3 regions of the Paenibacillus sonchi genome follow, and region 2 is predicted to be linked to each of the others. Evidence: riboswitches for the same ligand, from Rfam matches in the RefSeq annotation. Region 2 holds a riboswitch; each other region holds the start of a gene.
The links. Region 2 has a riboswitch for cyclic di-AMP ahead of JI735_RS09155 (C40 family peptidase). Riboswitches for the same ligand answer to the same signal wherever they lie in the genome.
Positions count from the first base shown of each region.

Region 1 (7,622 bases), 3.7 Mb from region 2:
AGGCGGCCCTTGGGTTTGGCGGGCTGCTGTTCAGCTGCGGCCTTCTGATCATGCATTGCAGCGGGATGATGAGCGTGCGGTATACGGCGGCTTTTGAGCAAAGTACGGGTTCGATTCTGGGGTCCTTGGTACTCTCATTAGCGGTCCCTGCGATTACAGCCTCCTATCACCCTAATTGGACAGCGAAGCGTTATAATATGTTTTCCGCCAAAAAATTATTGCTTATCCTTGTACTGACTGCTGTGCTGTCGGGAACAAATTATATAGCTATGGCCGGAGCCTCATATGTAGATACGGGACCTTATATCTATGTGGGCAGGACTCCGCTCCTGAATGATTCAATGCTGGGAATGATTCTAGCCTGCACGTTCCTGCTGGTAGTGGCCGTTGTGCTGGGGCTTATGTACAAGGACCGGAAGCAGGTGCTGTTCACGGCACAATTTAATGAGCAGCGCTACACCGCTTTATTCGAGTTCAGCCCCGATATGGTAGTGTGTATCGACCCTGTGCGCAAAAAAGTGATCAGCGCCAATCCATCACTCCGGCAAACCACAGGTTACGGACAAGAGGAACTGAGTGACTATAAAAGTATATTATTCAGCACCGGGGATGAACAGGCCCTCAAAGCAGCCGTTAAACGCGCTGCGCGGGGACAGTCCGGAAAGCTGGAAATAATCGTCAAAACCAAAAGCGGAGCCAGGCTGATTTGCAGTACAACCGTTTTTCCGCTGGTGAATGACAAAGAAAATTATGTGTACATTATCGCTGAAGACATCACGGCACTGGCGGAACAACAGCAGGAGCTGCTGATCGCCAAAAATGCGGCTGAAAGCGCTGCGCGGATGAAAAGTGAATTCTTAGCGACGATGAGTCATGAAATCCGGACCCCGCTTAACGGCATTATTGGCATTAACCAACTGCTCGCTGAGGAAATCACGGCACCGGACCATCAGGAATTATTAAAGCTGCAGAATACGAGCAGTCTTGCATTGCTGAGTGTGATGAACGATGTGCTCGACATTTCCCGTCTTGAAGCCGAGAACATGCTGCTGGTAAAAGCGCCGTTCAAGCTTCCTGCACTGCTGCGGGAATGCATAAACCTGTTTGCGGTTGCGGCCGGCCACAAAGGGCTTGCATTGAACCTTGAGATCGCCCCGTCCATTCCTGAACAATTAATCGGGGACAGTGCGCGAATCCGCCAGATCCTGGTAAATCTGATTGGCAATGCAGTCAAGTTTACCCACGAGGGGGGCATAACAGTTACAATTGAGCCCTACAGCAAAGAGGGGACTTCCCTGGGACTGCTGTTCAGAGTCAGTGACACAGGAATCGGGATTGCGCCGGACAAGCTGGAGCTGTTGTTCCAGCCCTTCTCACAGGTGGATGCCTCCCATAACCGGAAGTACCAAGGGACTGGTTTGGGGCTGGCGATCTGCAAAAAGCTTGTTGAGCTAATGGATGGCAGCATCTGGACGGAAAAGGCCAGGGAAGGCGGGACGGACTTCTTTTTAAGATCCCGCTGCAGCTTATGGATACCTTCCCGCGGGAAGCGTATTCCAATGAACAGGGAGTCCGGGAGAAGCGGGAAAAGTCGGAAGTGGGTTGAACGGAGGTTTGCCAAGCGGAGAGTTTTAATTATATAATTTTAAAGAATATGATATCCTCACAACAGTCCTTCCAGGACAGAAAGGAACTCTCTTTTGGGCAAATCTAAAACAAACAATGGCACGGTTTCTGGGTTAAGTAAAGCCGAGAAACGCAGAGCTGAGCTGGAGCAGCAGAAACAGAAAACGAGAATTCTAATTATTAGTACGGTCGCAATCGTAGTGATTATTTTTGCCGGACTCTTCATGCTGGCATCGAAGGATTCCTCTTCAACGGCAGGTTCAGGCAAGGCGGTTGATTTCAATTACAGCGGGTTCCGAAGACTTGGAAAGAGGATGCACCGGTCAAAATTGTCGAGTTCGGTGATTTCAAATGCCCGGCCTGCGCCCAGTTTACAGGTGTCATCAAGCCGCAGATTGTGCAGGAGTATGTGAATCAGGATAAAGCAGCCTTCTACTTCGTAAATATGGCTTTTATCGGCCCGGATTCCGAAACGGCTTCGCTGGCGGCACTATCAGTCTACCATCAGAACAATGACGCTTTCTGGACATACTACGATGCGCTTTACGCCAATCAGGGGGATGAGAATGCAGAGTGGGCCACAGAGGACTTCCTGGTGAGCCTCGCGGAGAAGGAGAAGCTGCCTGTTGATCTGGATCTTTTACGCAAAGATATCCAGGAACGAACTTATGAAAGTGAGCTGCAAAATGATATCAGCATCGCCAAAGATACCGGTGTAACCTCTACGCCTACTGTTTTCATTAATGGACACAAAGTAGATAAGCCTTTCGACATGGAAGCTATTGACGCTCAGATTAAATCCGCTTCCGAAGCTGTGAGTGCCGAATGATGAAGATCGCTGCTTTCTGCAGACGCCACTGTCTCTATTTGGCCTGGTTTGTGTCTGTTATCGCAGTAGCGGGAAGTTTGTACCTGAGTGAGGTATTGAAGTACGAGCCCTGCAAGTTATGCTGGTTCCAGCGGATCTTTATGTACCCGCAGCTTATTCTGCTGGGCATTGCCACCTACCGGAATGACAAAAAGATCATTCCCTATGTGCTGCCCCTAAGTCTCATTGGCGGCTGCATCTCAATCTATCATTATGCGGAGCAGAAGATACCGGCACTCAGCAAGGTGCTTCCCTGCACGATTGGCGTACCCTGCAACAAGGATTATCTGAATTATTTCGGGTTTATTACGATCCCTTTACTGGCCTTGATTGCCTTTGCGCTAATCGCAATTTTGCTCTGGACCGGACGCAAAGAGGACATCTCTAACCATTCCTGAAATTTTTGACACAATTAGGGTTCAAAACCTTGAAAAAACAAGCGTTGAGAGGATAATCGCAGAGAATGAAAGATCCATATATCCCTCATCGTGGTTTTGCGTAAAATGGATCATTTTTCATTCTTTTTTCATTTTTTTCACCGCTTTACGGAAGGGCCATTGTAGACTATCATTAGACCTTGTGAGAAGTTGAATATGCGCTGAATTTTCCGGATGGAAAAACGGGGGAACCAACATTGGCCTAAGCGCCAACGGGGTGAATCGGGACGGTCCGCAAGGGCTGTAACCGTAGGGCTACCACAGCCCGAATCCGCCAGCTAACCTCGTAAGCAATGGTGGGATAGTGACGATGCGTAAGCATGCGGATCATTTCCGTATGCTTATTTTTGTGCCTGCATTTATGAAAATCCACCTATGAAAACAGCGCACGGTACTACCGTTTCAACCTAAACAAGAGAGGAACTGTTACTACAATGGTAAGCAAGGTAAAACGACTATTGATCGGGCGTCCGATGAAGTCGAACGAACTCGATCATGAAAAGTTATCCAAGGTGAAAGCACTGGCTGTCCTGTCTTCTGATGCGCTCTCGTCTGTAGCCTACGGAACGGAACAAATCCTGATTGTGCTGGTGGCCGCAGGCTTCACAGCTATCTGGTACTCATTGCCAATCGCATTAGCCGTATTGGGCCTGCTGGCTATACTGATTTTATCCTACCGTCAGACCATCTTTGCTTATCCGCAGGGCGGTGGCGCGTATATCGTAGCCAAAAGCAATCTGGGTGTTCCAACCGGACTCCTCGCCGGGGGATCTTTGCTGGTGGATTATATTTTGACCGTTGCGGTTAGTGCATCGGCGGGTACAGATGCGATCACATCCGCTTTTCCAAGTCTCCATAATCATAGCGTACTTATCGCTGTTACCGTGATTTTGCTCTTGACGATAATCAATCTGCGCGGGGTAACAGAATCTGCCTCATTCATTGCTATTCCCGTGTATCTGTTCGTGGCATCGATCTTCGTATTGATCATTGCGGGGGTATTCAAATATGCAACCGGCGGAGCACATGCCAATGTCCCTGAAATCGGGGCTGCGGTGTCGAATGTCAGTTTGTTTTTGCTGCTTAAGGCCTTCAGCTCCGGCTGTTCGGCTCTGACCGGGGTAGAGGCTGTATCGAATGCCATTCCGAACTTCAAGGCACCTGCGGAAAAAAATGCGGCCAAAACCCTGATGATGATGGGGCTTATCCTGGGGATTATGTTTACCGGAATCACGCTGCTGGCTTACTGGTATGGAATTACGCCGGATGAAAAAGCTACAGTCGTATCACAAATCGCCGAATCTACGTTTGGGCGCGGCGGTTTGTACTTTTTCATACAAGGAATCACAGCGGTTATTTTGTTCCTGGCTGCCAATACAGCTTACTCGGCGTTCCCGCTGCTGGCGTTTATGTTTGCCAAAGACAAGTATCTGCCCCATGCATTTATGGTCCGTGGGGACCGCTTGGGCTTCTCGAACGGCATTATCTTTTTGGGCGTATTATCCGCTCTGCTGGTCACGGCTTTTCACGGAAATACGGAAAGCCTGATTCCGTTATATGCGGTGGGCGTTTTCATTCCGTTTACGCTGTCCCAGCTAGGGATGATGGTGCATTGGTACAAAACCAAACCTAAAGCGTGGCAAAATAAATTTGCGGTGAACACGGTGGGGATGCTTACGACTCTGACCATTACCTTAATCTTCATTATCACCAAATTCTCCAGCGTCTGGATGGCCTTTATCTTCCTGCCGGTTGTAATGTTCGTGTTCCACAGGATTCATCACCATTACCTGAATACTGCGGATCAGCTGCGGATATGTCCGGCAACGGATAAACCCTGCATCAAGGGAAGTACAGTGGTCGTACCTGTCGCTGGTGTAACACGCGCGGTGCTGCATTCGATCAGCTATGCCAAGTCCTTAACGGATAATGTGGTGGCTGTGTATGTAGGCTTTGATGAAGAAGAGATCAACAAAATGGAGCAGAAATGGGAGGAATGGAATCCGGGCGTGCGCCTGATTGTCCTCCGTTCCCGTTACCGCAGCATTCTCCGTCCGCTGGTTAAATTCATAGATACAGTAGAGTGGAAGACTGCTTCAACCGATCATATTACTGTACTCATTCCGCAGTTTATCACTAAGCATTGGTGGCAGGCCGTCCTGCACAATCAGACCAGCTTGTTCATCCGTTCATATTTAATGAATCAAAAAGACATCGTCGTTGCAACCGTACCTTATCATTTGCATAAATAGACAGATGGCTGCCAACATGAAGGCTGTTTCCGGATTCCGGGAGCAGTCTTTTTTCATATATAAATGAATCCGTTAGCCAAAACGTGAATAGTTGCAAAAGCAAAATAATTATATTGACATAGAGAATGAGAATCAATATCATTTAATGGGGTAAGGCCAAGGCATCTAAGACCTTTGACCATTTCAGATTGTACATATACAGGAGGGGTATCCATGTATTCGTTTAAATTAAAGAGAGCAGGCCACAGGAAGCTGGCCTCAATCGGGCTTTTGACGCTGACGCTTATTTTGTCCGCCTGCGGCAATAACAACAGCGCAAATTCAACAGGGGGTGCGGCCAATGCACCCGCAGCTTCAGCGGACGCTACAACAGCACCTGCTTCAGAAGCTCCGGCAGCAACAACTGCTCCTGCGGTAGAGAAAACAGTAACTGATGCCATGGGGCACAAGGTAACCGTTCCGGCTAATCCGCAACGCGTGCTGGCTTCATACCTGGAGGATTATCTGGTAACGCTTGGGGTAACTCCGGTAGCACAATGGTCGGTAACCAACGGAGTTCAGGATTATCTGGCAGATGAATTGAAGGATGTTCCAACGATCAGCTTTGATCTTCCCCTTGAGGCTGTAATGGGCTTCGCGCCGGATTTTCATATTGTACAATCGGAATCCAGCGTGCAAAATGGCCTCTATGACCAGTTGAACAAAATCGCACCTACCTATGTGCTGGGCGATGAGATGAGCAAAGACTGGCGCAAGTCTCTGCTCAAGATCGGTGAACTGCTGAACAAGAGCGCTGAAGCTGAGCAGGCGATAGCCGCTTATGATCAAAAAGCTGCCGATGCCAAAGCAAAAATCTCCACTGTAATTGGAGATGATTCTGTTGCGATCTTGTGGCTTATTAAAAAGAACTTCTATATTGTAGACGAAACACGCAGCAGCGGGGCGGTAGTATACGGTGACCTCGGTCTAAAGCTGCCTAATCTTGTTACAGAGATTCCTTCGGCTTCCAGAGCAACCTGGAATCCGATTTCTCTTGAGAAGCTGGCCGAGCTCACTGCAGACCATATCTTCCTGGTTAACAGCGACAAGACTGAAGGTTCAGAAATTTTGAACAGTCCGATTTGGAAGGGCATTCCTGCTGTTAAGGCGGGAAATGTTCATGAATTTGCCTCCAACCACAGCTGGCTGTACAGCGGAGCGATAGCCAATTCCAAAACCATTGACGATGTCTTGAACAGTCTTGTGAAATAAGAAATCCTCATCAACTGGGTGAAACTCCCGGACATGTGGAAGGTGCAGGACGTTGTATCCCCGGATACGCGATCCCTGCACCTTTTTTAGAGAATTGAATGCTTGTGCATCATTCACAGATTTGCGATAATGAGAATGATAGTTGTTATCATTTAGATTATCAGTAATTATCCTGGTAAGGGGACGGCTTATGGTCACATCCACACACTCACAATCCCGCACTCATCCGGAAGGGGAAAAACAGCTGAAATCCCGCCCTGCTGCAGCAGTAGTTATATTGATTGCAGGACTTGGGGCTATACTGTTCGGTCTGGCGCTTTCCGTTTCGGTAGGTGCGGCGGATATTCGGCTGGCATCCGTATGGGAAGCGGTATTTCGCTTCAATCCCGAACTGCCGCAGCATCAGGTGATCCGGGAACTGAGAATTCCCCGTGCATTGGCCGGAGCGCTGGTCGGAGCTTGCTTTGCAGTCGCAGGAGCGATTATGCAGGGCATGACACGGAATCCGCTGGCGGATTCGGGACTGCTTGGCCTGAATGCAGGCGCAAGCGTTGGACTGGCATTGGCTTTTGCCTTTGCACCTTCAATGTCATTCATATATATCATGCTCTATTGCTTCATTGGAGCTGCAGCGGCTTCTCTTCTCGTCTTCGGGATTGGTTCGCTGTCGCATAGCGGACTGACTCCACTGCGGCTGACACTCGCCGGAGCTGCGGTGAGCGCCTTGCTGCTCGCCATCAGCCAGGGTGTTGCGATTCTGTTCCATCTCTCGCAGGATATCGCTTTTTGGATGGCGGGAGGGATTGGGGGGACAAGCTGGACACAGCTGCGGATCATGTTTCCTTGGGTTGCTGCAGCTCTTATAGGATCACTGATGATATCGCGTTCCATCACACTACTCAGTCTGGGACGTGACGTGGCAGCTGGTCTCGGGCAGAGAACCCGTCTGGTGCAGACTGCCGGAATCCTTATAGTAGTCGTGCTTGCCGGAGCAGCGGTATCCGCAGTGGGGCCAATTGCTTTTATCGGATTAATCATCCCACATGTTACACGATTTCTTGTCGGGGTGGATTACCGCTGGATTATTCCGTGCTCGGCAGTGCTTGGAAGCGTACTGATCATCTTTGCGGACATTGCTGCCAGAATGATCAATGCTCCTTATGAGACGCCGCTGGGTGCATTGATTGC
Region 1 is NZ_CP068595.1:5,752,930-5,760,551, reverse strand. It holds gene JI735_RS25690 (ATP-binding protein) at 1-1,643, shown strand, start outside; gene JI735_RS36335 (hypothetical protein) at 1,664-1,909, opposite strand; gene JI735_RS25685 (DsbA family protein) at 1,955-2,455, shown strand; gene JI735_RS25680 (disulfide oxidoreductase) at 2,455-2,892, shown strand; cyclic di-AMP (ydaO/yuaA leader) riboswitch at 3,081-3,239, shown strand; gene JI735_RS25675 (APC family permease) at 3,366-5,183, shown strand; gene JI735_RS25670 (iron-hydroxamate ABC transporter substrate-binding protein) at 5,397-6,434, shown strand; gene JI735_RS25665 (FecCD family ABC transporter permease) at 6,625-7,622, shown strand, end outside.
Region 1: linked by a shared signal. The riboswitch ahead of JI735_RS25675 (APC family permease) and the one ahead of JI735_RS09155 (C40 family peptidase) in region 2 are both predicted to bind cyclic di-AMP.

Region 2 (7,622 bases):
CACAATGGTGAAGATCTCCCCGGCATCATGCTTGCCGCCTTCCTGCTGCAGGCTGGGTCCTACACCACCCTGGAGCTGATCCCCATGGCAGGTAATGCAATTAGCCTTCACAATGGCCTCAGCACCCGCCGCATCCAGCTGTACTTCCGGCATAGTTGGCTTGTTCTCCTCAGCGACTTCGGCTTTGCCCGGCAAAGTAAACATTAAGACTACCGCAAAGGCACAGGCGGCAAAAAATAAACCGCTCATGATCCATTTCTGCATCTGCATCCGTCCCCTCCATGTAAGCTGCTGTCTACATTATACAAGAAGGTAAAGCGTTATCATAGGGTTTGTAACAAATAATTGGCTGATTTGTGCTATTTATCATAGACCATACAATAAAAAGGCTTATTGCCCGTGGGAGTCCGGCGTTCATAGGTATCTGTAATGGTAAATCCGCTTTTTTGATAAGCGCGTATAGCCCGTTGGTTCCACGTCAGCACCTCCAGATCAATTTCGCGGTCCGGATAACGTTTCAGAGCCTCCTTGACCACAGCATTCATGAACAGATGCCCCATGCCATGTCCGCACAGATCAGGCCGCATCCCGACTCCAAGCCGGACTACGCCTTCCATTGGGAAGAGCTGCGCGAAGCCGCAGAGCGTGCCCTGACCGTTCACCACCGAGACATATTGCTCACTTCGAAGCCGGGGATCACCGAACTCAACGCCCAAAGCCTGCATCTGCTCCCAGGACATCCAGCCGTAAATGTTATACGGAGGCTTATAGACCCATTGGCATATTTCGGCAGCGTGGGCAACATCCATAGGAACACTGTAAAAGGTTGCGGGGGAACTAATCATCAGGTATCGGCCTCCCATCCAAAGTGAAGCGTTATATCTTTAATTATATACATAACCATCCTTTTGGAGCGAATAAACTTTAAGCGGAAGTGAAGCCCCTGACAATTGCGGAATATTATTTTGGAAAATAGCGAAAATTAGGGGTTTTTGTGTTTGGCAGATCATGAGCAGGGTAAATATTTTTTGTAGACAAAAAAAAGCCCCCTCCAGAATTTCGGCAAAAATCCTGGAGAAGAGCCTTTTTGGAATTACAAGTGCTGTTTACTGCACATCGTCGTTGTCTTGGGAGTCGGAAGCTACATTCTGATAAGCATCTGTGCTCATAATTCGTTTGGCGCCAACGTAGCGGTTGACGTAGTAGCTGTCATTCAACGAGCTGACGGTTACACCGCGTTTAGAGGATGCATGTGCGAATTTGCCTTCACCGACATAAATGCCGACATGGGATACGCCGTTGCCGCTTGTATTGAAGAATACGAGATCGCCCGGTCTGATGTTGTCACGCGATATAGCAGTTCCCATTTGGTATTGGGACCCGGACTGGTGAGGAAGGTTGATTCCGATTTTATCAAAAACATACATCGTAAACCCGGAGCAATCAAATCCGTTAGTCGATATTCCGCCGGATACGTATCTTGTTCCGATGGCTTTGTCGATAACCTGATCCATTTTGGAGTCTGCGAAAGCGCTTCCTGCTCCGATAGTAAGGATAATGGAAAAGCTCAGTAAGGCTGATGCCAGCTTCTTCTTCAAAAGTAAATACCCCTTCCAATTGCCTACGAGGTTAGCTTAAGGGTTCGGTTGAAGGTCCCCTATGACCCCTCTGTGAATAGGAGGTCAATTCACCCAAAATCGGTTCCCCCGTTTCCCTAATGATTAAGGAACTCGGCTCGACTGTTGATTAGGATTAGCTTGCGGATCAATACATGACAAAAAGTTTGTAAATTAACTTTGAATAATTACAAAAATGTTACTATCAACTCACTGCAGTAATTGTAACAAAGACAGAAGCTCTTGGCAATCATTTAAAGCATAATAATGCATATTTTTTCCGTTTGACGGGACAAAAATCTATTCTTGAGGGCCCATTTTACGCGCTGCGTAAGCTGTATGGGAGATTTTTTTGGAATATTTAGCAAAAAGGTGTTTCAAAGATCTCCGGAACGTGTAAAAGGGAGAATAAGGAAAAGGAAAAACCCGGAAATGATTACGGCAATAATCAGTCCGGGTTCGTATAAGTTATATTTAGTTGTTAGAGGCAGTAATATTGAAGGGAATAACGTTTATCAATCGTAGGCAACAGCCTGGTACGCTGTAGTGCTCATCACTCGTTTGGCGCCAACGTAGCGGTTGGCCCAGTAGGCTTGGCTCAGTGAAGTTATCGTAACGCCGCGTGAACTGGAGGATTGTGCGAATTTGCCATTCCCGACATAAATGCCGACATGGGAAACTCCCGATCCAAAGGTGTTAAAGAAAACGAGGTCGCCTGAACGCAAGTTATTGCGGGACACAGGGGTGCCGACGCTGAATTGAGCTTTGGAAGTGCGTGGCAGGGTTAGTCCGACATTTTTGAATACGTACCTCGTGAATCCGGAGCAGTCGAAACCGCTGGTGCTGGTGCCCCCGAATTTATAGGTCGTTCCGATTGTTTTGGCGATAACTGTGTCCATTTTGGAGTCGGCGAAAGCGCTGCCAGCTCCTAATGTGAATACCATCACTAATCCAAGTGCTGCTGCGGTGCATTTCTTCTTGAAGTTCTGACTTTTCAAATGATGTACTCCTTCCAAGGCCTGCGAGGTTAGCTTAAGGATTCGGTAGAAGGTCCCCTATGACCCCTCTAAAGCGAGATCAATTCACCCAAGATATGGTTCCCCCGCTTCCCGGTGCAGGGAATTTGGCGTTTTGTGCACCAGAAGAGCGTGTGTAACAAGCTTTAATGCTCAAGTTAAATGTGGTTTACAAGCTGTAACTTAAAGATTACAAATTTGTTACTAGTAGTACAGGCATCATTGTACCAGAGGATTTACAGTTTTGCAAATACTCTTTATCACTTTGTAACTCAAAAAAAGAGTCCCGCTCCCGGTAAGGAGTAGCGACTCTTTTATTATGCCGGTTAAGCGGCTCTATTATTGCGGAAATATTTTACTGCGCCAGAGATGATACTGGGCGGCGATTCCCCACATTTTGAACAGTGTAGTGGGCAGCGGAGAGAACTGGCGGAGCAGAAAGGCCGGCAATCCGGGACTAAGCAGCGCGGTTGCTCCGCAAACAAGCATCATCACCAGCCCGCATGCTCCCAGCACAAGGGAGAGTCCTGCAGATGGAACAATGACCTTCAGGCACACCAGCAGGGATTGGAGTATTCCTGTACCGGCCGTATACCCGAACTGCATGTAGAGCAACAGCTTCCGAATAAAGAAAAGATACACAAGCCATGCCAGGACGTAAGGAACCAGCTTCAGCAGCTGTCTGTAATCCAGAATGCCGCTTAGCAGCAGGTTGTACATTTTGGGAAAAAGCCAGTACAAGGGCAGGGCCGCCAGCACCCATTCTATAAGACTGAACAGCATCACCGGAAGCCCATACAGCCGCATGCCCGGAAAAAGAACATTCCGCGCTCGCCCTTGCGCTCCTGGTGCAGCTCGTGGAGCAGCCCTGCGCGGATGAATGGGGAGACCAGCAATCTTGCTGCGCTCAATACCAGAAGCATCCAGAGCCAATGCTGAACCGCCGGGTCCGAACCCAAAGCGAATTGCCCCTCCACATAGTACAGCAGTCTGCCCAGCCCGCTGCCTCCCGCATGCTGGTCCGGGTAGCGCAGAAGCACGGGAACCACGGCGCTTTTGACAAACTTGTACATGAAATAGCCCCAGAAAAGCCGGTAAATAAATAACAGGATCAATATATATAATTGCTCTTTCATGCTGTGCCAGCCGCAGCTTATCGATCTTTTCACAATCCTTCACCTCACCAGACAAGAGTGCCGAGCAGATTTTCAATCAGGTTGGTCATGCTGAGCGTCCAGCGTGAGAGCGTATCAGGCTCCAGTTCGGCGAGTCTGAAATTGTTCAGATGCTTGCTCTCCAGCAGAACGGAGTGCTCCGGATCAATCTCTGCCGACAGGAGCGGCGCTTTGTAGGACAGCTGAAATGTCGTTTGCTTGCTTTCCCCATTCCAATATCTTTGAACGGTATATCCGTCCGAGAAGGTAAACTTTACCGGCACATCCCCGTGCCGGCTGCCTTTATTGCTTACGGTAACTGAAGATTCATAGCGGGAGTCTTCGTTATCCGCCCCTGCTTTGCTGATAGTATTTGCAATATGATTTATAGCAAAATCAGGAGCGCCGCCACTGTATACATAATGATCGAAATACGTTTGCCATGATTTTTTAGTCACCTTTTCCACCGTCCTTTGAAAGTCCGCTGTTGACGGGTGACGGAAACGGTATTTGCGGACATAAGCGGCCAAGATGGCATCCATTGTTTTGGTTCCGACCTGATGTTCAATGTCTTTCAGCACCAGCTTACCCCTAATGTAGATGTTGCGGGTATAGGCATCATCTCCGGTGTATTTCCAAGTTTCCAGTGTAAGCGGCTGTGCGGAGGGCACCAGACTGGCCTGAAGCGGGAGGTTGGACGCCACCCCGTATTCCTGCTCCATTAGCCGGTCTTCCGCGTAGGAGGTGAAGCTCTCATCGAGCCAGGCCTCTTCAAATTCATTGGTGGCCACCATGCCATAAAAAAACTGATGCCCGATTTCATGGATAATGGTTCGCTCCAGCTGGGTTCCCGGCACATTTTCAGATGCACTAGAGGCGGTTACCAGTGTGGGGTACTCCATCCCGCCTGCACCGCTTCCCTCTTTGGGAGGGACCACGATAGAAAGTGTGGAGTACGGATAAGGACCATACCATTTGCTGAATGTGTTCAGGGCAGCTTTGGCAGCCTGGAAATACCGTTCCTGTAAGTCCTTATGCAGCGGGTCCAGGTAGAGCTTGATCCTTACCCCTGGCACCTCCGATGACGAGAAGGCCTCTTCTGCAACCAGGAAGTCGGGGGAGGCAGCCCAGGCGAAGTCATGAACATCATCGGCATAGAACTTGTAGATTTTCTGGCCCTGCTTCAATTTGGCGGTCTTTACCGGAAAGCCGGTTGCCGCCACGGTGTAATTGGAGGGTACAGAAAGGGTAACATTATAGATCCCGAAATCGCTGTAGAATTCGGAGGTGCCGTGGTACTGATGCAGATTCCAGCCTTCCTGCTTCACGCCCCGGGTGCCGGCTGGCTCATAGACACTAATTTTGGGGAACCATTGTCCAGCCATTATAAAGTTACCTGAAATCCCCATACGCGCGAATATTTTGGGCAGTGTTACTGTATATTTCAGCTTCAGTGTGACACTTTCTCCCCATTGACCGGCTGCGGAAGATGCACCTTGACCAGTGTTTTGTCATGCACGTTGCCATCATCGGGTTGTACATACTGCAGCCGCTGCATGAGCGAGACGCCGTCACTGGTCCGCAAATCCGTCAGGGTCATGCTGCCGTAGCCATTTGCAGGCATGGTATCCCCGCGGAGCTTTCCCCGGATTCCTTCATGAAGGTGGTATCTTTGGAGGCAAAGGCATTCGGATACAAGTGGAAGTAGAGGTCTTGTACCGGTTTTTGGCCGGGGTGGGTCCAGGTGACCGTCTCTGAAGCCGTCAGCGACCCCGTTGAGGGGAGCAGCTGCGCGTCAAGATGATATTCGGTTACCCGCTGGCTAAGGGCCTCCGATACGGGGAGCGGCCTGCTCTCAGGGAGAACGGGCTGTGGTGCTTTGATCTGTGCGGCTGCGGGGGACTTGGCCTCTTTGGGAGCAGCTGCAGTCTGAACGGCCGGGTTATGCCCTGAAAGAGCCCAGATTCCACCTCCCAGAAGGGCGAGGGTGGCCAGGGCCGCAAAGATGAGGGTGTACCTTAATGACAATGGCTTCATACTGTGATTCCTCCCGTGACAAGCATCTACGGGATGTATATGTTTGCATTCGCCGCATTATTAGCTAAAATTAAATTATTAGTGAGAGGGAAGGATGTGCACTTGTGGATAACAACCAACCAGAGGGCAAAAAACCGATGGCTCTGAATATCGTGAATGCCAAAAGCAAGCATAAGGGGTTCGGCGCAGGCTCCATCGATTTGAACAATGTATCGCCGGTCATTATTGACGGCGGTGAAGCCGTTATCGATATCGGTGCCATGCATGCCAAGAGTAAAGTGGAGAAGGGCATTAAATTCAGTCCGAACCGTGAAGATGTTCCGAACGGAAGACAGGTGTGGGTGGTATGGGTAGCTGTAGACCGTACGCCTGAAGGCCAGTCCTATGGCGGAGTCACAGCCTGCGAGATGTGGATTGACACCGAAGCCCGCAGAGGCTGGAAGATTCTTGCCGATCACGTGAACAAGCTCGATTCTGCCCTGAAGCGGAGAGTGATTCTGGAGGGGCTTGGTGCAGCGGACAAGTCTGCACTGAGGTCATTGCTGATTGCCCATAATGCGGAGTGGTGGGATGCTTCCGCCGCTGAACTCAAAGCTGCGCTGTCAGAATAAGCGATAACCCGCCATTGTGTGGCATAAGACTATTGCGTCTGCATTACACAAACAGCCAAGCTCCCCTTTTCAGGAGAGCTTGGCTGTTTCTATGTTGTATAAAACTGCAGGGTGCGGGTGACAGTTTATGATCTGCTGAGCAGGTTAAGCTTGCGCTTGAGCTGGCTTACCCGGGCCTGACTGATGCCAAGAACCTCGGCAAGCTCCTTCTGATTAGCATAGGGGTGATCTTCTATAGCCTTCTCCAAGCGTTGACTCATTTCCTCTGTTTTGCTCCGCCGCCCCCGCGGCCGGGTTCAGGAGTGATCTCTGCGGGACTTTGCAGCTGAACGGTCTCATCGGCCGTCCGGTCTGGATTGCCGAGCTCTTTCAGACAGCTGTTGCAAATGAACTGGTCCTTATAGTAGCTGACATGATCGAGGCTTCTGCAGAACGTGCATTCAGTTGAGGTGTACTTTCTGAGTACGATGATTTCTTCATCCAAAATGAAAAACTCGATAGGATCCCCAATGTCAATATTTCGTGTCATGCGGATTTCTACGGGAACCACAATTCTGCCAAGACTGTCTAAACTCCGGATCATGCCTGTATCCTTCATCCCATGTCCCTCATTTACATCTTTTTATTTTTTGTGGATATTTATGATTATAGCAGTAATTGTAAGTTATGAGAACGGGGAAAGCGCATTCATATATAGAGTTTTTTGCTAATTTCAGGAAAAAACTTCCCCTGAATTTAAAAATCTCTCCATTTGGGAAGTCCAAAAGGAGAGATGAGTTAGGGTTCGTTTGTTTTTTACCCATTTTTGAGCCGCCGAAACAGCATCACCTAACTTTTAGCTGAGGGAAAAGGGCTCCGCCTGTTTGTCAATGACAGAGACATAAGGATTCCCTCTGAGATAGAAACGCCAGGGAAGCGGAGCATATTCTTCGGCATAAGGAATGTTGATTCTCGGTGCTGCGGCAATATCCAGGTGTTCCGGCGAATCTCCCTGCTCAAGCCACAGCGGTCCAAGCGGGTCATCCAGCCGGCATCCGTTCAGGCTTTTGTCAATACGCAGCGCCCGGCACAGCTTGCCCGGCCCGCCGGACAGGCTGGCCGGCTTCTTGACCGTGATGCCGCGGTAAGCCGCCATCCGCGCAGCGTCTGTACTGGTAAGCGGCTCTACCGCGCGAATCAATACAGCAT
Region 2 is NZ_CP068595.1:1,973,289-1,980,910, forward strand. It holds gene JI735_RS09140 (c-type cytochrome) at 1-264, opposite strand, end outside; gene JI735_RS09145 (GNAT family N-acetyltransferase) at 360-845, opposite strand; gene JI735_RS09150 (C40 family peptidase) at 1,107-1,598, opposite strand; cyclic di-AMP (ydaO/yuaA leader) riboswitch at 1,604-1,746, opposite strand; gene JI735_RS09155 (C40 family peptidase) at 2,132-2,560, opposite strand; cyclic di-AMP (ydaO/yuaA leader) riboswitch at 2,618-2,755, opposite strand; gene JI735_RS09160 (hypothetical protein) at 2,972-3,439, opposite strand; gene JI735_RS09165 (hypothetical protein) at 3,415-3,801, opposite strand; partial or broken gene JI735_RS09170 (M1 family metallopeptidase) at 3,813-5,823, opposite strand; gene JI735_RS09175 (YwhD family protein) at 5,928-6,434, shown strand; partial or broken gene JI735_RS09180 (AbrB/MazE/SpoVT family DNA-binding domain-containing protein) at 6,560-7,032, opposite strand; gene JI735_RS09185 (DNA-3-methyladenine glycosylase) at 7,270-7,622, opposite strand, start outside.

Region 3 (7,622 bases), 850 kb from region 2:
CGCTGGAATGGTACCTCTATTTCAAAGGTCCGGCAGGGGTATACGGCGTGTTTAATGTGATGTATATGTTTCTGGGTTTCGTGATGCTGCTGAACACCGCGTTGCTCGCTGGCATGATTGCCGGTGTGGAACACGAATCCAACAGCTGGAAGCAGCTGTTGACCCTGCCCATATCCCGTGCTGCTCTTTATTGGGCCAAGGCGTTGTGGGTTCTTGTCCTGCTGCTCTGTACTGCCTTGCTGATTATTGCCGGCCTGCTTCTGCTCTGGATCTGCTACACCTCCGAACCGCTGCCGTTCCAGTTCCTGATCAGGCAAATCGTGTACAGCTTTCTCGCCTCAGCAGCGGTGCTGGGGCTGCAGATGTGGCTGTCGGTCCAATTCTCGAACCAGGCCATTCCGATGTCCATTGGCTTATTGGGCGCTGTGTCCGGCCTGTTCATCGCGCGGGACAGCAGTGCAGCATTGTGGACCTGGGTGTGGCCATGGGCCTATCCGACCCTGTCCAGTCCGTTCATGGCGCATCCCGGGAGGTGGATTGGCATTAGCGCAGGCCTGGGAGCGATGCTGCTGGCCGCCGGGACCCTGCATTTCAAAAACAAACAATTCTGATTAACAGAGGTGTGATTATGGAATTTTTGATGAAAGCCGAACGAATGAAGCTGCAGTATCCCGTCATCTTCATCCTGTTCCTTATCGGTGCGGTTGGAACGGTGATGCTCGGAATCAATAGTTTAGATTCAGAGAATTTTGCCGGTTTCTATGTGCGCGGCTGGAAAACCTTCTATCTGCATATGGCCAGCTTTCACGGCTTGTTTTTATATCCGCTTTATGCCGGGGTGCTGGCTTCTTTTATCTGCCGTTATGAGCATATTAACGGGGGCTGGAAACAGCTGTTTTGCCTGCCCATTCCCCGTTCCCGTGTCTATTATGCCAAATTGGGGACGCTGATGCTGCTGTTGGGTTTAATTCAACTGCTTTTTGCCGGCTCTTATCTGCTCGCGGGAGAACTGCTTCACTTGGGGAATGATTTGGATGTTACCGAATTGATCACCGGTACGGTTGGGGGCTGGCTGGCTATCCTGCCGTTTGCGGCGCTGCAGTTATGGGTGTCCATGCGCTTGAAGTCGTTTGTGTCCTCTCTGATTTTATCGGCTTCGATTGTGATAGCCAATATTGTGCTTACCGGGCTCCATGCTTCGATCGGTGCCTGGTTCCCCTCCACAACGGCCTATTACGCAATGTACCCAAGAGGAACCGCTTTGTCGCCCCGGCTGGATGTGATCCCGTTCATTCTCATTGTGGCCGCCACCTCTGCTGCGTACATCTGGGCGGGCCGCCGTTCGCTTGTGCGTGGGGCTCGGCTATAGAGAAGTGTTGAGGTGCCTCACTGCTTTCGAGAAATGGAGCAAAATAGAGTAAATCACCGGCCGCTTAAGAGCGAAACCCAAGAATGCGCCTTCATTCGTGAAGTGGTGGCATTTTTGGCTTCTTTTGTCACAGGAAACGTTTTACATTAAACGGCTACAGGCGTAAGATTCAAATCAGCAACCGAATGAAATATAACTGTTCTCAAATGGCTGAATTCCGGTACTGGGAACGGGGGAACCAATGGTGAATGCGGCTTTTGCTGGGATAGCTTCCGCTCACCTGGGGTGAATCCTTGCAGCGTGCTGACAAGCCGCTTCTTGCAGGGTAGGGCAATCTCGCTGCCCGAATCCGTCAGCTAACCCCGTAAGCCTCGAAGAGAGAGGATGAGCGCCATGATCGATTAACCGACCACGGAGAGCCCTGCCGCTTCTGTGGTCTTTTTGCTGTGCAGGCGATCTGCATGAGAAACTAAAAATCGTATAACAACGATATTTAGAGTATTTTGATACGATCTAAACTGCTTAAAAGGAGGGATAGTTATCGTTACTGTATTTATCGTGTGCTTCTGGGTGGGACTATTGCTCCTCCTCAGCGGCGGATTTCATGGGCATGGCCTGGCGGGCCATCTGCATGCGGGAGGCGGCGATGCTGGTGGTCCGGGCTTTGTGCCTATACTCCCTCTGATGGTGTTTGTCACGGTCTGGGGCGGCACTGGTTATGTGCTTACCCGGTTCAGCGGAATAAATATGCTTGCCGTGTTGCTGATCGGCACCGTGGTTGCCTTGCTGGTCGGCTGTCTGATGTATGCGGTGCTGGCCCGGGTGATGACCCGGTACGATAACAGCATGAATGAATTGGATTATGAGCAGGCGGGGCAGCTCGGGTATATCAGCATTCCTGCAGCGGATGGAGCAGTTGGAGAAATGAAATATGTGCTGCACGGAACGATGCGCTCCATTGGTGTGCGGGCAGAGCCCGGGCAGCAGCTCGCCAAGGGCGACAGGGTGATTATTTTAAAGGTGGAAAAAGGAATGGCGTCTGTAACCCTCTTCGAGAGGGAAAGCGGACAATTATAAATAACGGGGAGTGTCGAACCGGATGGTTATGCTCTATTTAATCTCGGGAATTGTTGTTGTTATTCTCCTGGCTTTGTTCAGTATCGTGAACGCTTATAAAAAAGTTCCGCCCAATCAGGCGATGATAGTCTACGGCCTCGGCGGAAAAAGAGTGGTTCAGGGCGGCGGGACGTTCGTCATCCCCGGCTTCCAGAACAATAAGACCATCTCCATGATGCTGATGAGCTTCGATGTCATCCCGGCGCAGGCGATGTTCTCCCAGCAGGGCATCAAGCTCAACCTGGAGGCGGTGGCCCAGATTAAGATAAAAAGCGATCCAACCGCTATTCTGACGGCCAGTGAGCAGTTTATCGACCGGCCGGAAGAGGACCGCGAGACGATTATCCTGCATTCGGTGGAAGGCCATTTGCGCGGCTTGATCGGACAATTGACAGTGGAATCCATTCTAAAAACTCCTGACGAAATCAACAGCAAGATGCGGGAGACCTGCTCGGAAGACCTCGACAAGATGGGGCTTGAGGTAGTCAGCTTCACCATTAAGAAAATTACGGATGACAAAGGGTATATCGACAACATGGGGGTTCCGGAAATTGAGCGCATCCGCCGCGATGCCAGCATCGCCAAGGCAGAAGCGGAACGCGATATCCAGATCAAGCAAGCTGAGGCGGAGAAGGAATCCTCGATTGCCAAAGCCAATGCGCATCAGGCCACCATCGAAGCGGGAACCGCCGCCCGCGCCAAGGAATCTCAGTTCGAGAAGGAATTGAACATTAAGCAGGCGGACTTTAAGCTGGAGACAGAAGTGAAGAAAGCCCAGGCGGATCTTGCGTACGAATTGCAGCAGAACAAAATCAAGCAGTCGCTGGTTACCGAGCAGGTCAAGATCACGCAGATGGAAGCGGAGGCTAACCGGACTGTCCGGGAAATTGAAGTGGAGCTGAGACAGAAGGAGCTGGAGGCAACGGTGATCAAGCCGGCCCAGGCGGAGAACCAGGCTACGATTATGAGAGCGGAAGCGGCCAAGCAGCGGCAAATTCTTGAAGCGGAGGCAGAGGCGGCCACGACGACCAAGCGGGGGCTGGCCACAGCAGAAGCCGAGCTGGCGAAGGGGAGAGCCAACGCGGAAATTGTACAATTGGCTGGAGCGGCGGAAGCGGGAGCGCTGGAGAAGAAAGCCGAGGCGTACAAACAGTTCACGCAAGCTGCGCTTACAGTGGAATTCCTGAAGGTCCTGCCGGAATTGGCCGAGAAAATCGCCTCTCCGCTGGCCAAGGTCGATAAGATTACAGTGATTTCCCAGGATGGAGCTTCATCCGGCGTGAACAAAATTACCAGCGATATCGCCAAAATCATGACCCAGGTTCCTGAATTGACAAAGACGCTTACCGGCATGAACGTGACAGAGGCGCTCAGCGGGCTGCTCGGGCGGGATAAGGAGCAGTAATCTGTAGCTTCGTAGGAATAGGAATAATAGATTGAAGGTTTTAAAACAGTCAACAAATGGAGATTCAAGTGGAAAAAGGGAACTTAATTGGGTGATTTTACTCTCAGGAGCGAAATGAACTGAATTAGTAATCCTTTTTCCACTTGGATTTTTTTATAACTTTTTCCTGACTCAATTTGAACAACATTAGGATAGAACTTCCGGGCGTGCGGCGTACCTGTTTGTCCTTCTTTCATTTCTTAATATAAAAGTTCCTTCTTTGAGAAGATCGCATAGCTGATTTTGTACATCATCAAGTTCCATACCAGCGCTATCACCGGGGAGCAGCACAGCAGGATCAATTCAAGCTGATCTGTGAAAGAAACACCAAAGAAGATAAGAATCTCATATACACCAAAGCAAATTACAGCGGGAATGATAAAGGAAACAAGTGATAATGTACGGGCTTTTTCTGTACCGAACTTAAATAAGAGAGGGATAGACATACTTCCTAAGATTTCCGCAATCACAAGTCCAACCACAGCCACTACCGGCAGAGTGAGGACGTCGCTCATGTTGCTGTAATCAACTTTACGGACGATGATGCCGCCAATGAAACCAATCACTAGACCGATGACAACACCGATAATCGAGAAAATCAGCAGAACGATAAACTTGCTAGCCACTAAGTCTTTTTTGGTAACTGGGGTAACCATAGCATATTTCATCCACTTGGAGTTGTCATCAAAGCTGAACGTAGTCATAACCATCATGCTGCATAGAACCCCACTCGCGATAATATAGGCTTCCGGTCCGCTGAAAGGAACAAATATGAAGGCAAAAACCAGCAGCATAAAAAACATGGATTTTGCGTTGTGTCCAATGTTATACAAATCTTTTAAAATCAAGCTTTTCATTACACCTGTTCCCCCTTTACATAGAGAAGAAGAATATCGTCAATAGAAGCGTCGTCCACTACTGCCGTCTTATGCTTGCGGCGCGCTTGTTCCTTATCGGCAACCAGCACATCCCACTGATAGTCGCACTTCCGGTAGGCAAGGACCTCCGATTTGTCAATCTGTTCAAACAGCGCTGCCCCGCAACGAATAATACCGTAGTTGTAACGTAGTTCGTCCTTTGCCTTACAGAACAGAACTTTTCCCTCGTGAATAAAGGTGATGTAATCAGCCACTTTCTCCAAATCCGTTGTGATGTGGGAAGACATCAGGATAGAGTGGTTTTCGTCCTGTACAAAATCCAGAAAAACATCCAACATATCGTCACGCATGATAGGATCAAGTCCGCTAGTCGCTTCGTCCAGGATCAGGAGCTTTGGCTTATGGGAGAGTGCTACAGCAATACAAAGCTTCATCTTCATGCCTTTGGAAAATGTTTTGATCTCCTTGTCGGGAGAGAGCTGGAACTTTTTTAAATAACTGTGGTAAAAGGCTTCGTCCCACTGTTTATAGGCAGCCGCTGAAATTTTGCCGACCTTGGCCGGTGTGAGGGTTTCATAAAAGTTGATACCGTCAAACACAACGCCTATGTCCTCTTTGATTTGCTTAGGATTAGAGGACAGATCCTGACCCCAAAATGTGACGATACCTTCATCCTTTCGGATGAGTTCAAGAATGGCGTTAATGGTGGTGCTTTTGCCGGCACCGTTCTCACCAATCAGCCCCATGATCGTGCCTCTCGGAATAGAAAAGGAAACCTGATCCAGCTTGAAATCAGGATATTGTTTGGTTAGGTTCTCAACCTGCAAAATAGGTTCCATAGTTATTCCTCCTCTTGGTAAAACATAGTCAAAAGCTCAATCAGCTTGCTGAGTGGTATACCGCTGGTACGTGCAATATCTGCGGCCTCCTGCAAATGTCCTTCTGCTTTTCGCTGTTGTTCTTCTTGGAAAAAATCTTTGTTTTGCGACGATACAAAACTCCCCCGCCCAACAGTCGTTTCAATAAAACCATCCCGCTGCAAATCCTCATAAGCCTTTTGTACGGTAATGACACTGACATGAATAGATTTGGCCAATGCACGCATGGACGGAATAGGGTCGCCTGTCTGTAATTCTCCGCCCATAATCATGGCCTTAATCTGTGAGGTGATTTGTTCATATATAGGCTTGCTCGTATTACTGCTGATGATGATTTCCACACGGCTCCTCCTTTACAGTGTATTACAATGTACTTATTAAATAAGTACATTATAGTTAGGTAGAGTGCATTTTGTCAAAGGAGTTTCCAATGGCTTTTTTTGAAAGTCTTAGGTCACCCCATGTTATTATTAGATAAGTTAGGCAATACATTCCCATTTGGAGGACGGTTTGGATGGTCAAAATTCTTATCGTGGACGACGATCCGCACATTCGCGCCCTGATGCGCCTGTACTTGAAGAATGAAGGGTTCGATCTGGCCGAGGCGGACAACGGCATCGATGCGCATGCCGTCGTCAAAGGTTCAGGCATCGATCTGGTTATCCTCGATATTATGATGCCGCATATGGACGGATGGGAGCTGTGCCAAGCGATCCGGATAAGCGATCCCGACATTCCGCTCCTGATGGTAACGGCCAAGGGCGAATCGGGTCAAAAGATCAAAGGCTTCCAGCTCGGGACCGACGATTATATGACGAAGCCGTTCGATCCGGTGGAGCTGGTGATGAGGGTAAAAGCATTACTGCGGCGCTCCCGGATTGCCTCTTCCCAGGTCATTGCGCTGGGGGAAATCGTACTGAACCGGAAAACGTACAAGGTTATGCGGGGAGACGAGGAACTGACTTTGCCTCTGAAAGAATTCGAGCTGTTATTTGTGCTTGCCGGCCATCCGGGGCAGATTTTCACGCGGGAGCAGCTGATTACCCAGATCTGGGGCATGGATTACGAAGGAGACGACCGGACCGTCGATGTTCATATCAAGCGGCTGCGGGAACGTTTTGCCGGGGACGCCCGCCATTTTCGCATTGAGACGGCACGAAGTGTGGGCTACCGTCTGGCGGTGAATCCGGGATGAAAACGTTATACGTCCGCGTCGTGCTGACTTTTCTGGCCGTTATCGTCATCAGCCTGGTCGCATCTCTGCTAATCTCCCTTGCCCTATTTCAGAAGGCGCTTAACGCTACGGGTAAAAACGATATGATCGCGGCCGGCAACCGCATCATCCGTGTGTATGAACAAACGAATCCTCCGGATTTGGTTACTTTTATGGACAACATGGCCGAATTGGTTTCTTATACCCTGCAGCTCTACGACGGCAATGGCGGGGTGGACTCCTATGTACCGGCCAAAGGCAGGCAGGCCGGGAAGATTAGCCCGGAATCTGTCCGCAAGGTGCTGCAGGGAGAGGTGTACCGTTCGCAAGGACAAGATAACGGAACGTTCATCGGCCTTCCGTTTGTATCTGAAGGGAAACGTTATGCCTTATTTGTGCAGAGCTCTTCCAAGAACGAAGCCGCGCTCATCCGTCTGTTCTTTACCATCCTGCTTCTCATGCTCGCGCTCGGAAGCTTGGGTATTCTCGTTGCCGGCAGGTACGTGGTGAAGCCTCTCCAGGCAATAACGGATGCGACTAAGCGGCTGGCCAAAGGCGACTTCGAGGTTGAACTGAAAATAAACCATGGAGACGAACTGGGAACACTCTCGCGGAGCATTAACGATATGGCCCGGGAAATCAGGCAAATGGAGCGGATGCGGCAGGATTTTGTATCGAACGTGTCTCATGAAATCCAGTCGCCGTTGACTTCCATCTCCGGTTT
Region 3 is NZ_CP068595.1:2,819,353-2,826,974, forward strand. It holds gene JI735_RS12865 (ABC transporter permease) at 1-611, shown strand, start outside; gene JI735_RS12870 (ABC transporter permease) at 629-1,369, shown strand; cyclic di-AMP (ydaO/yuaA leader) riboswitch at 1,568-1,755, shown strand; gene JI735_RS12875 (NfeD family membrane protein) at 1,940-2,446, shown strand; gene JI735_RS12880 (flotillin family protein) at 2,475-3,890, shown strand; gene JI735_RS12885 (ABC-2 transporter permease) at 4,130-4,786, opposite strand; gene JI735_RS12890 (ABC transporter ATP-binding protein) at 4,786-5,646, opposite strand; gene JI735_RS12895 (GntR family transcriptional regulator) at 5,649-6,026, opposite strand; gene JI735_RS12900 (response regulator transcription factor) at 6,200-6,880, shown strand; gene JI735_RS12905 (sensor histidine kinase) at 6,877-7,622, shown strand, end outside.
Region 3: linked by a shared signal. The riboswitch ahead of JI735_RS12875 (NfeD family membrane protein) and the one ahead of JI735_RS09155 (C40 family peptidase) in region 2 are both predicted to bind cyclic di-AMP.